DNA from 2 places in the Kitasatospora sp. NPDC058243 genome. Region 2 is predicted to be linked to the other one. Evidence: riboswitches for the same ligand, from Rfam matches in the RefSeq annotation. Region 2 holds a riboswitch; the other holds the start of a gene.
What was found. Region 2 has a riboswitch for thiamine pyrophosphate ahead of ACFVX9_RS35505 (purine-cytosine permease family protein). Riboswitches for the same ligand answer to the same signal wherever they lie in the genome.
Positions count from the first base shown of each region.

Region 1: it holds a riboswitch for thiamine pyrophosphate, as region 2 does, so the genes downstream of both, thiO (glycine oxidase ThiO) here and ACFVX9_RS35505 (purine-cytosine permease family protein) in region 2, are expected to answer to the same signal.

Region 1 is NZ_JBHVWW010000009.1:58,419-62,821, forward strand. It holds gene ACFVX9_RS09115 (polyprenyl synthetase family protein) at 1-29, shown strand, start outside; gene thiE (thiamine phosphate synthase) at 86-736, opposite strand; gene ACFVX9_RS09125 (Rv2175c family DNA-binding protein) at 736-1,101, opposite strand; gene ACFVX9_RS09130 (NAD(P)/FAD-dependent oxidoreductase) at 1,144-2,352, opposite strand; TPP riboswitch at 2,437-2,549, shown strand; gene thiO (glycine oxidase ThiO) at 2,553-3,728, shown strand; gene thiS (sulfur carrier protein ThiS) at 3,725-4,009, shown strand; gene ACFVX9_RS09145 (thiazole synthase) at 4,011-4,403, shown strand, end outside.
Region 2 is NZ_JBHVWW010000084.1:9,887-14,289, reverse strand. It holds gene ACFVX9_RS35510 (glycerophosphodiester phosphodiesterase family protein) at 1-738, opposite strand, end outside; gene ACFVX9_RS35505 (purine-cytosine permease family protein) at 818-2,284, opposite strand; TPP riboswitch at 2,277-2,424, opposite strand; gene ACFVX9_RS35500 (S1C family serine protease) at 2,692-4,403, shown strand, end outside.

The DNA of each region.
Region 1 (4,403 bases), on a different contig from region 2:
CCGAGGCCGCCACCGTCCGCAAGTACTGAGATCCGCACGCAAGAGGATCCGCAGGTACGGAGAACGGTGGCGGCCCCCGGGGCCGTCAGGCCGAGCGCACCCGCCGGGCGAGCTCGGCGGCGGCGGCCTGCGGGTCGTCCGCGGCCGTGATGGCGCGGACCACGACGACCCGGCGGGCGCCGGCGGCCAGCACCTCGTCGAGGTTGCCGAGGTCGATGCCGCCGATGGCGAACCACGGCCGGTCGGTGCTCTGCTTCGCCGCGTACGAGACCAGGCCGAGGCCCGGCGCCGGGCGGCCCGGCTTGGTCGGGGTCGGCCAGACCGGGCCGGTGCAGAAGTAGTCCACGCCGGGCTCGGCGACCGCCGCGTCCACCTCGGACTCGGCGTGGCAGGACCGGCCGATCAGCACCTCGTCGCCGAGGATCGCCCGGGCGGCCGGCACCGGCAGGTCGTCCTGTCCGAGGTGCAGCACGTCCGGCCGGGCCGCGTGCGCGACGTCGGCGCGGTCGTTGACGGCCAGCAGCTTGCCGTGGCGGCGGCAGGCGTCCGCGAAGACCTCCAGGGCCTCCAGTTCCTGCTTGGCCTCCAGGCCCTTGTCCCGGAGCTGGACGATGTCCACCCCGCCCGCCAGCGCCGCGTCCAGGAACTGGGCGAGGTCGCCCTGCTCCCGGCGGGCGTCGGTGCACAGGTACAGCCGGGCGTCGGCCAGCCGCCGGCGCGGCGTGTCCGCCGCCATCAGATCAGCATCGCCTGGGCGCGCCGCTTGACCTCGGTGCCGCGGTTCTCCTGCAGCGCCTGGATCGGGCTGCCGGGCAGCGACGGGTCCTCGGTGAAGAGCCACTCCAGGATCTCCACGTCGTTGTACCCGCAGTCGCGCAGCACGGTCAGGGTGCCGGACAGGTGCTTGACCAGCCCCTGGCCGTCGATGAACGCCGCAGGGACCTGCAGCGACTTGTTGGGGCCCCGCCGGACGGCGATCAGCCCGCCGGTGCGGACCAGGTCGCGCACCTCGGTGACGCGCACCCCCCACTGCTCCGAGATGTCGGGCAGGTACATCCACTCGGAAACCAGGGCTTCAATCTTGCTTTCAATCTCACTCACGCCACCAGACTGCCACCTCCACAGCCCCCCGCGCACCAGCCGCTACCCCGCGACCGCCGACTTCAGCGGCACCGAGGGGTCCGCCGCGCGGGCCCGGTCCAGCGCGGTGCCGCGCTCGATCAGCCGGCGGCCCTGGGTCAGATCGCGCGGCCGGTCGACGGCCAGCAGCGCGCTCGGCACCCCGTCGCGCAGCCAGAGCACCGTCCAGGAGGCGTCCTGCGGGCCGCCGCGCCACAGCAGTTCGTCGCCCTCGGCGTGCCGCCCGGCGTACTGGACCATCCGGCCGAACTGCTCCGACCAGAAGTACGGCACCGGGTCGTACGGCGGCGCGTCCGCGCCGAGGACGGCGGCCGCCGCGGCCTCGCCGGACTGCAACGCGTGGTCCCAGTGCTGGACGGCCAGCCGGGCGCCGGAGCGGGCGGACGGGTAGCTGACGCAGTCCCCGGCCGCGAAGACGCCGGGCAGGCCGGTGCGCAGCCGCCCGTCCACCAGGACGGCGCCGGTGCCGTCCAGCTCGACGCCGGAACCGGCCAGCCAGCCCGTCGCGGGCCGGGCGCCGACGCCGACCACGACCTCGTCGGCGGGCAGGTGCGAGCCGTCCGCGAGCAGCACCGCGCCCTCCTCGACGGCGGCCACGCCGACCCCGCAGCGCAGGTCGACACCGGCCTCGGCGTACCAGGCGGCCATCGCCGAACCGACCTCGGCCGGCAGCGCGCCGGGGACGGGCGCCGGGCCCGCCTCGACCACCGTCACCTCGCAGCCGGCCGCGCGGGCGGCGGTGGACACCTCGGCGCCGATCCAGCCCGCGCCGACCAGCACCAGCCGCAGGCCGGGCCGCAGCAGGGCGCGCAGCGCCAGCGCGTCGTCCAGGGTGTGCAGCAGGTGCGCGCGCTCGGCGCCGGGCAGGGCGCGCGGGGTGGCGCCGGTGGCGATCACCAGGGCGTCGTACGGGAGGTCGCCGGCGTCGGTGTGCAGCACGCCGGGGGTGAGGCCGGTGGCGCGGCGGCCGGTGAGCAGTTCGATGCCCAGGTGCGGGTAGTCGATGTCCAGGGTGGTGGCGTCGGCCTTGCCGAGCAGCACGTCCTTGGAGAGCGGCGGCCGGTCGTACGGCGCGTGCGGCTCCTCCCCGACCAGCGTGATCCGCCCCCGCCAGCCGCCCTGCCGCAGCTTCAGGGCGCACTGCGCCCCGGCCAGCCCGGCCCCGACGACGACCACCCGATCCGTTGCGTTCAGCTCTGCCACGCCCGTCACTGTACTCAGCGCCCTGCCGGGGCCACCGGCCCGTCCACCCCGCGTACGGGCCTTCGGCCGGGCCCGCCCCCGGCGTTATGGTGGGGGCACCATCACGGGAGCCCGGCGTACCGGGCTGAGAGGCGGGCTGGCACGGCCCGCGACCGTCCGAACCTGATCCGGGTCATTCCGGCGAAGGGAGAAGAGCAGCCTTGTCACGCTTGCCCGAGGAAACCTACGCCGACGTGCTGGTGATCGGCGGGGGCATCATCGGCCTCGCCGTCGCCTGGCGCGCCGCGCAGCGCGGGTTGCGGAACATCGTCGTGGTCGACCCCTCCCCCGGCGGCGGGGCGGCCGGGGTCGCGGCCGGGATGCTCGCCCCGGTCACCGAGCTGCAGTACGGGGAGGAACCTCTGCTGCGCCTCGGCATGGCCTCCAACCAGCGGTACGGGGACTTCGCCGCCGAGCTCACCGAGGCGAGCGGCGGCCTGGACACCGGGTACCGCCGGTGCGGCACGATCGCCGTCGCGCTGGACTCCGACGACCGCGAGGAACTGCGCGAGCTGCACGCCTTCCACCAGCGGCTCGGCCTGGACTCGGCCTGGCTGACCGGCCGGGAGGCCCGCAGGCTGGAGCCGATGCTCGCCCCCGGCGTGCGCGGCGGCCTGCACGTCGCGGACGACCACCAGGTGGATCCCCGCCGGCTGCTGACCGCCCTGGTGGCCGCCTGCGAGCTCGCCGGGGTCGTGGTCCACCGTGCCGAGGCCGTCGGGCTGCTGGTCGAGGGCGGCCGCGCGGTCGGCGCCCGGCTCGGCACCGGCGAGACCCGGAGGGCCGACCAGGTGGTGCTCGCGGCCGGCCCGCACAGCCACCGGCTGCCCGGACTGCCGGAGGGCGTGCTGCCGGCCGTCCGCCCGGTGAAGGGGCAGATCCTGCGGCTGCGGATCCCCGAGGCGTACCGGCCGTTCCTGTCCCGCAACGTCCGCGCGGTGGTGCGCGGACAGCACCTGTACCTGGTGCCCCGGGAGAACGGCGAGCTGGTGATCGGCGCGACCACCGAGGAGCAGGGCTACGACACCACCGTCACCGCCGGCGGGGTGTACGAACTGCTGCGCGACGCCCACGAGTTGGTGCCGGGCATCACCGAACTCCCGCTGCTGGAGACCTCGGCCGGGCTGCGGCCCGGATCGCCGGACAACGCCCCGCTGCTGGGCCCGACCGCGCTGCCAGGGCTGGTCGCCGCCACCGGCCACTACCGCAACGGCGTGCTGCTCACCCCGGTGACCGCCGACCTGCTCGCCGAGTACCTGGCGACCGGCGAACTCCCCGAGCTCGCACAGCCGTTCACACCCACCCGGTTCTCCCCCGACCGCTCCACCACGAAGGCCTCCGCATGACCGAGATCGCACCACCCCAGACCACGCCGGCCCAGACCACGCCGACCCAGACCACCCCGGCCCGGACCGCACCGGCCGAGATCGCGCTGACCGTCAACGGCGAGCCCCGCCGGGTGTCCACCACGACCACCCTCGCAGAGGTCGTGGCCACCCTCAGCGCCGCCCACAGCGGCGTCGCCGCCGCCCTCAACGAAGCCGTGGTGCCGCGCAGTTCGTGGCCGGCCACGGAACTGTCGGCGGGCGACCGGATAGAGATCCTCACCGCCGTCCAGGGAGGCTGACATGGCCGACGACCTGCTGACCATCGCCGGGGCGTCCTTCGGCTCCCGGCTGATCATGGGCACCGGCGGCGCACCCAGCCTGGAGATCCTCGAACGGGCACTGCTGGCCTCCGGCACCGAGCTGACCACCGTGGCGATGCGCCGGGTCGACGCCGGCACCCAGGGCTCCGTCCTGGACGTGCTGACCCGCAACGGCATCCGGGTGCTGCCCAACACGGCGGGCTGCTTCACCGCCGGGGAGGCCGTGCTGACCGCCCGGCTGGCCCGCGAGGCGCTCGGCACCGACTGGGTGAAGCTGGAGGTGATCGCCGACGAGCGAACCCTCCTGCCGGACCCGATCGAGCTGCTGGACGCCGCCGAGACCCTGGTCGACGACGGCTTCACGGTGCTGCCG
Region 2 (4,403 bases):
CGGTTCGTCCACGGTCCACACGTGCACCTCGTGCCCCAGCTCGCGCAGCCGCGTCACCAGCTGCGGGCGGGCCCGCACCAGGTCGATGCCCGGCCCGGCGATCCGCGCCCCGCCCGGCAGCGGGGAGCCCGGGCGCAGCCGGCCGAGCAGCGGCAGGGTCCGTTCGAACAGGAACACCCGCCGGTACTCCGGCGCCGAGGCCGCCACCCGGTCCAGCCCCACCGAGGAGAAGCTCATGATCCGGGCCGCTGGGCGCTCGCCCTCCCGGCTCGCGCCGATCTTGAAGCGTTCGAGCGTCCGCAGCAGCTCGGCCTCCACCCGGCCGCGGTAGCGCACCGGGTGCTTGGTCTCGATCGCCAGGTCCACCGGGCGGCCGCAGTCCACCACCAGCTCCAGCAGCCGCTCCAGCCGCAGCACGCCGCGCAGTTCGGGGTCGGTGCTGGGGCGGCCGGTCTTCCAGGCGCCGAAGTCGTACGCCTCCAGCTCGGCCAGCGTCATCGCCGAGACGGTGCCCTGGCCGTTGGAGACCCGGCCGATCCGGCGGTCGTGCACGCAGACCAGCTCGCCGTCGGCGGTCAGCCGGACGTCGCACTCGACCGCGTCCGCGCCCTCGTCGAGCGCGCGCCGGTACGCCGCCAGGGTGTGCTCGGGCAGGGCGTGCGAGGAACCGCGGTGGGCGATCACCTGGACGGGCGGCGTGGTGCGCGCCGCCGTCGAGGACGGGTCTGTGCTGGTCACGGGCCCCACGATAGGCGGCGGAAGTGACGCGCAGGCGAAGACGGCCCCAATCCGCGGGGCCGTCTTCGGTGCCGGTCGGTCAGCTCCGCGCCGCCCTGCGGGTCAGCGGGGTGAGCGCCCAGGTGACCAGGGCCGGCACCAGGAAGGCGAACAGCGAGGCCGACGTCCACTCCTGCGGGGTGAAGTCCAGGGCGTCCTGGGCGGAGGTCCAGAAGTCCGTCCACCAGCCGGCCACCGCGGTCGGCGCGATGAACTGGTAGACCGCGAAGCCCAGCACCCACGGCAGCAGCATCAGGCGGCGCGAGGGCGCGTCGGCGGAGAGGTTCCAGCCGTACCGGCCGGCGCCGAAGAAGTAGTCCACCGCCAGCACCGCCAGCAGCGGCACGAAGACCGAGCCGATCAGGCCGAGGAAGTTGGTGTAGGTGTCGGTGAACTTGTCGATCTGCAGGGCCAGCACGGTGATCAGCAGGCCGATCCCGCCGGTCAGCACCCGGCGGTCCACCTTCGGCAGCAGGTTCTGCACCGACATCGCGGTCGAGTACACGTTGGCGAAGGACTGGTCCGTCTCGCGCAGCACCAGCACCAGCAGGAACAGCCAGCCGGCCCAGACGCCGAGGAAGGAGTCGAAGATCCTGTTCGGGTCGCCGTCGGACTGCAGCAGGGCCATCAGGCCGAGCACGTAGCACCAGACCTGGGCGATCGTGTAGCCGGAGAAGCTGCCCCAGAACGCCGAGCGCGCGGTGCGCGAGTGCCGGGTGTAGTCGGCGGCCAGCGGGACGAAGGAGATCGACACCGCGATCATCGCGTCGGTGGCGCCCAGGAAGCCGTGCCAGTTGCCGGCGCCCGGGTCGGGCACCCCCTGGCGGCCCAACTGGACGGTGAAGTACACCATCGCGACGGCGACCGCACCGGCCACGAAGCGGCGCAGCACCGCGATCGAGCCCAGCGGCCAGATGGTCAGCGCGGTGGTCAGCGCGCCCGCCAGGAGCACGAACAGCCAGCGGTAGCCGTCGGTGTGGGCGACGGTCTGCGCGCCCACCGCGATCGTGAGCAGCTCGAACACGCCCCAGCCGACGCACTGGACGATGTTCAGCACCGTCGGGACGTACGACAGCCGGGTGCCGAACAGCCCGCGCAGGTTCGCCATCGCGGGCGCACCGGTACGGGCCCCGATCAGCGCGGCCACGCCGAGCATCGCGGTGCCGACCACGGTGCCGGCCACGATCGCGGTCACCGCGGCGGCCAGCGACAGCTCGCTGCCCTTGGCTCCGAGCACGGTCGCGGCGGTGGAGAAGCCGATCAGGCTGACGCCCAGGTTCATCCAGAGCGCGAAGTGGTCCCGGAAGCGCAGCGTGCGCGGCGGCTCGGTGTCCAGTACGAGCGGTGCCTCGGCACGCTCCGGGCGGTCCAGGACGGCGGTCGCCGTGTCGGTGGGGCCCGGGCGACCGCTGTCACCGCTGTCACCGTCGTGAGCGGTCGGGGACGGTTCGGGGAAACCCTTGGACGCGGGCGCGCCCGAAGAAGAGGATGGCGAAGCAGGCGACATGGCCGATACTCCCTACGCCGGCATTACCCGGACAGGTTCCGGCGGTCTGCGCCCCCTCGACGGTCCGCCCACGATCCCGTGGCGTACGGTCGACCAGCGCACTCTCAGCCTGGTCGGTCCAAGCTCCCGCGTGTCAGTTGTGAGCGACAGGCTAACCGGCCCGGGGGTGAACGCCAAGGCCACGGGGTGTGCGGCCCGCATCGCGGGACGTCCGGCGGAGGTGGGGGAGCCTCCGGTCGTCGGCCTGGTCGCCGGTTCGGCCGTCGGCGCAGGACAGCCTGGTCGGCGGCCCGGCTGTCGGCGGCGGCTAAGGATTCTTATGAGTTATTCAGAGGGGTCCTTACGGCAATCGAATCGGCAGTACGAAAAACTATGGTCCTTGGTTCTGTCAGCTATGGAGGTCGTTCGTGAGCACCGAGCGCGAGGTTGGGCCCACCGGGCCGCAGGGGGAGCAGCCCTCGGGCGGCCAGGCGGCGGCTGTTCCCGCTTCCGACGGCCACGCCTCGGGCGGGCACCAGCCGACACTGGCCTTCGGCCGGGTCCCCGAGCCCGCGGCCGCGCCGGCCGCGGAGGCCGCACCGGCTGAGGCCGCGCCGACCGATGGTGTTCCGGCCGAGGGCGGGTACCAGCCCACCGTGGCCTTCACCAAGGTCCCCGCGCCGGAGGCGGCCCCGCAGGCCCCGGCCGCGCCGGCCGCCGACGCGCCGACCGCCCCGGTCGACGCCGCCACCGGCTACATCGACGCGCCGCCGCCCGTCCTGCCGCCCGCCCCGCCGGTCCCGGCCGCGCCGGCGGTACCCGTCGCACCTGTCGCACCCGTCGCCGAGAGCCCGGCCCTGCCGCCGGGTGCCAACCCGTACGCCACCCCGGCCCACGGCGTCCCCGCCGCCGGCCCGCACGACCCGTACGGCACCCCGGCCGCACCCGGCGCGCCCGCCGCGCACCCCGCGCCCGGCCACCACCCGTTCGGCGCCGGCCAGCCGCTCGGCGGCTGGGGCGCCGCCCACGACGCCGGCGGCGGCGCGGGCTACCCGGGCGGCCCGGCCGGACCGCTCGGCTACCCGGCCGACTACCCCGGCGGCCCCGGCGGCCCGCGCAAGAAGCGCGGCGGCCTGGTCGCCCTGATCGCAGCCGTCGCGCTGGTCGCCGGCGTGGCCGGCGGGGCGCTCGGCGTGACCGTCGCGGACCGCAACGACCGCACCAACAGCGCCGACGACCACCGCAGCACCACCGTCCAGGCCAGCAACACCCAGAAGAACGAGCCCGCCCCCGGCTCGATCGCCGGCATCGCGCAGAAGGCGCTGCCCAGCGTCGTCACCATCAAGGCGCAGGGCAACGGCGAGTCGGGCACCGGCACCGGCTTCGTCTTCGACACCGAGGGCCACATCCTCACCAACAACCACGTGGTCGCGCCGACCCTCAACGGCGGCAAACTGACCGTCAAGTTCGCCGACGGCACGTCCTACAACGCGTCCGTGCTGGGCCACGCCGAGGGCTACGACGTCGCCGTGGTCAAGATCGACAACCCGCCGAAGAGCAAGCTGGCCCCGCTTCCGCTGGCCGACTCCGACAAGGTCAACGTCGGTGACGCCACCGTCGCGATCGGTGCGCCGTACGGCCTGGAGTCCACCGTCACCAGCGGCATCGTCAGCGCCAAGGACCGCCCGGTCGCCTCCGGCGACGAGACCGGCGGCCAGTCCTCCTACATGAACGCCCTGCAGACCGACGCCTCGATCAACCCCGGCAACTCCGGCGGCCCGCTGCTCGACTCCAGCGGCTCGGTGATCGGCATCAACTCGGCGATCCAGTCCAACGCCTCCGCCAACGGCCGGGCCGGCAGCATCGGCCTCGGCTTCGCCATTCCGATCAACCAGGCCAAGTGGGTCGCCGACACCCTGATCAAGACCGGCAAGCCGGTCTACGCCAAGCTCGACGTGCTGCGCAACGACGACTACAAGGGCGACGGCGCGCAGATCCAGACCCGCGACATCCAGGGCCAGCCGGCCGTCACCCCCGGAGGCGCCGCCGACAAGGCCGGTCTCAAGCCGGGCGACGTCATCACCAAGCTCGGCGGAGTCCCGATCGACAACGGCCCCGCCCTGGTCAGCCGGATCTGGAC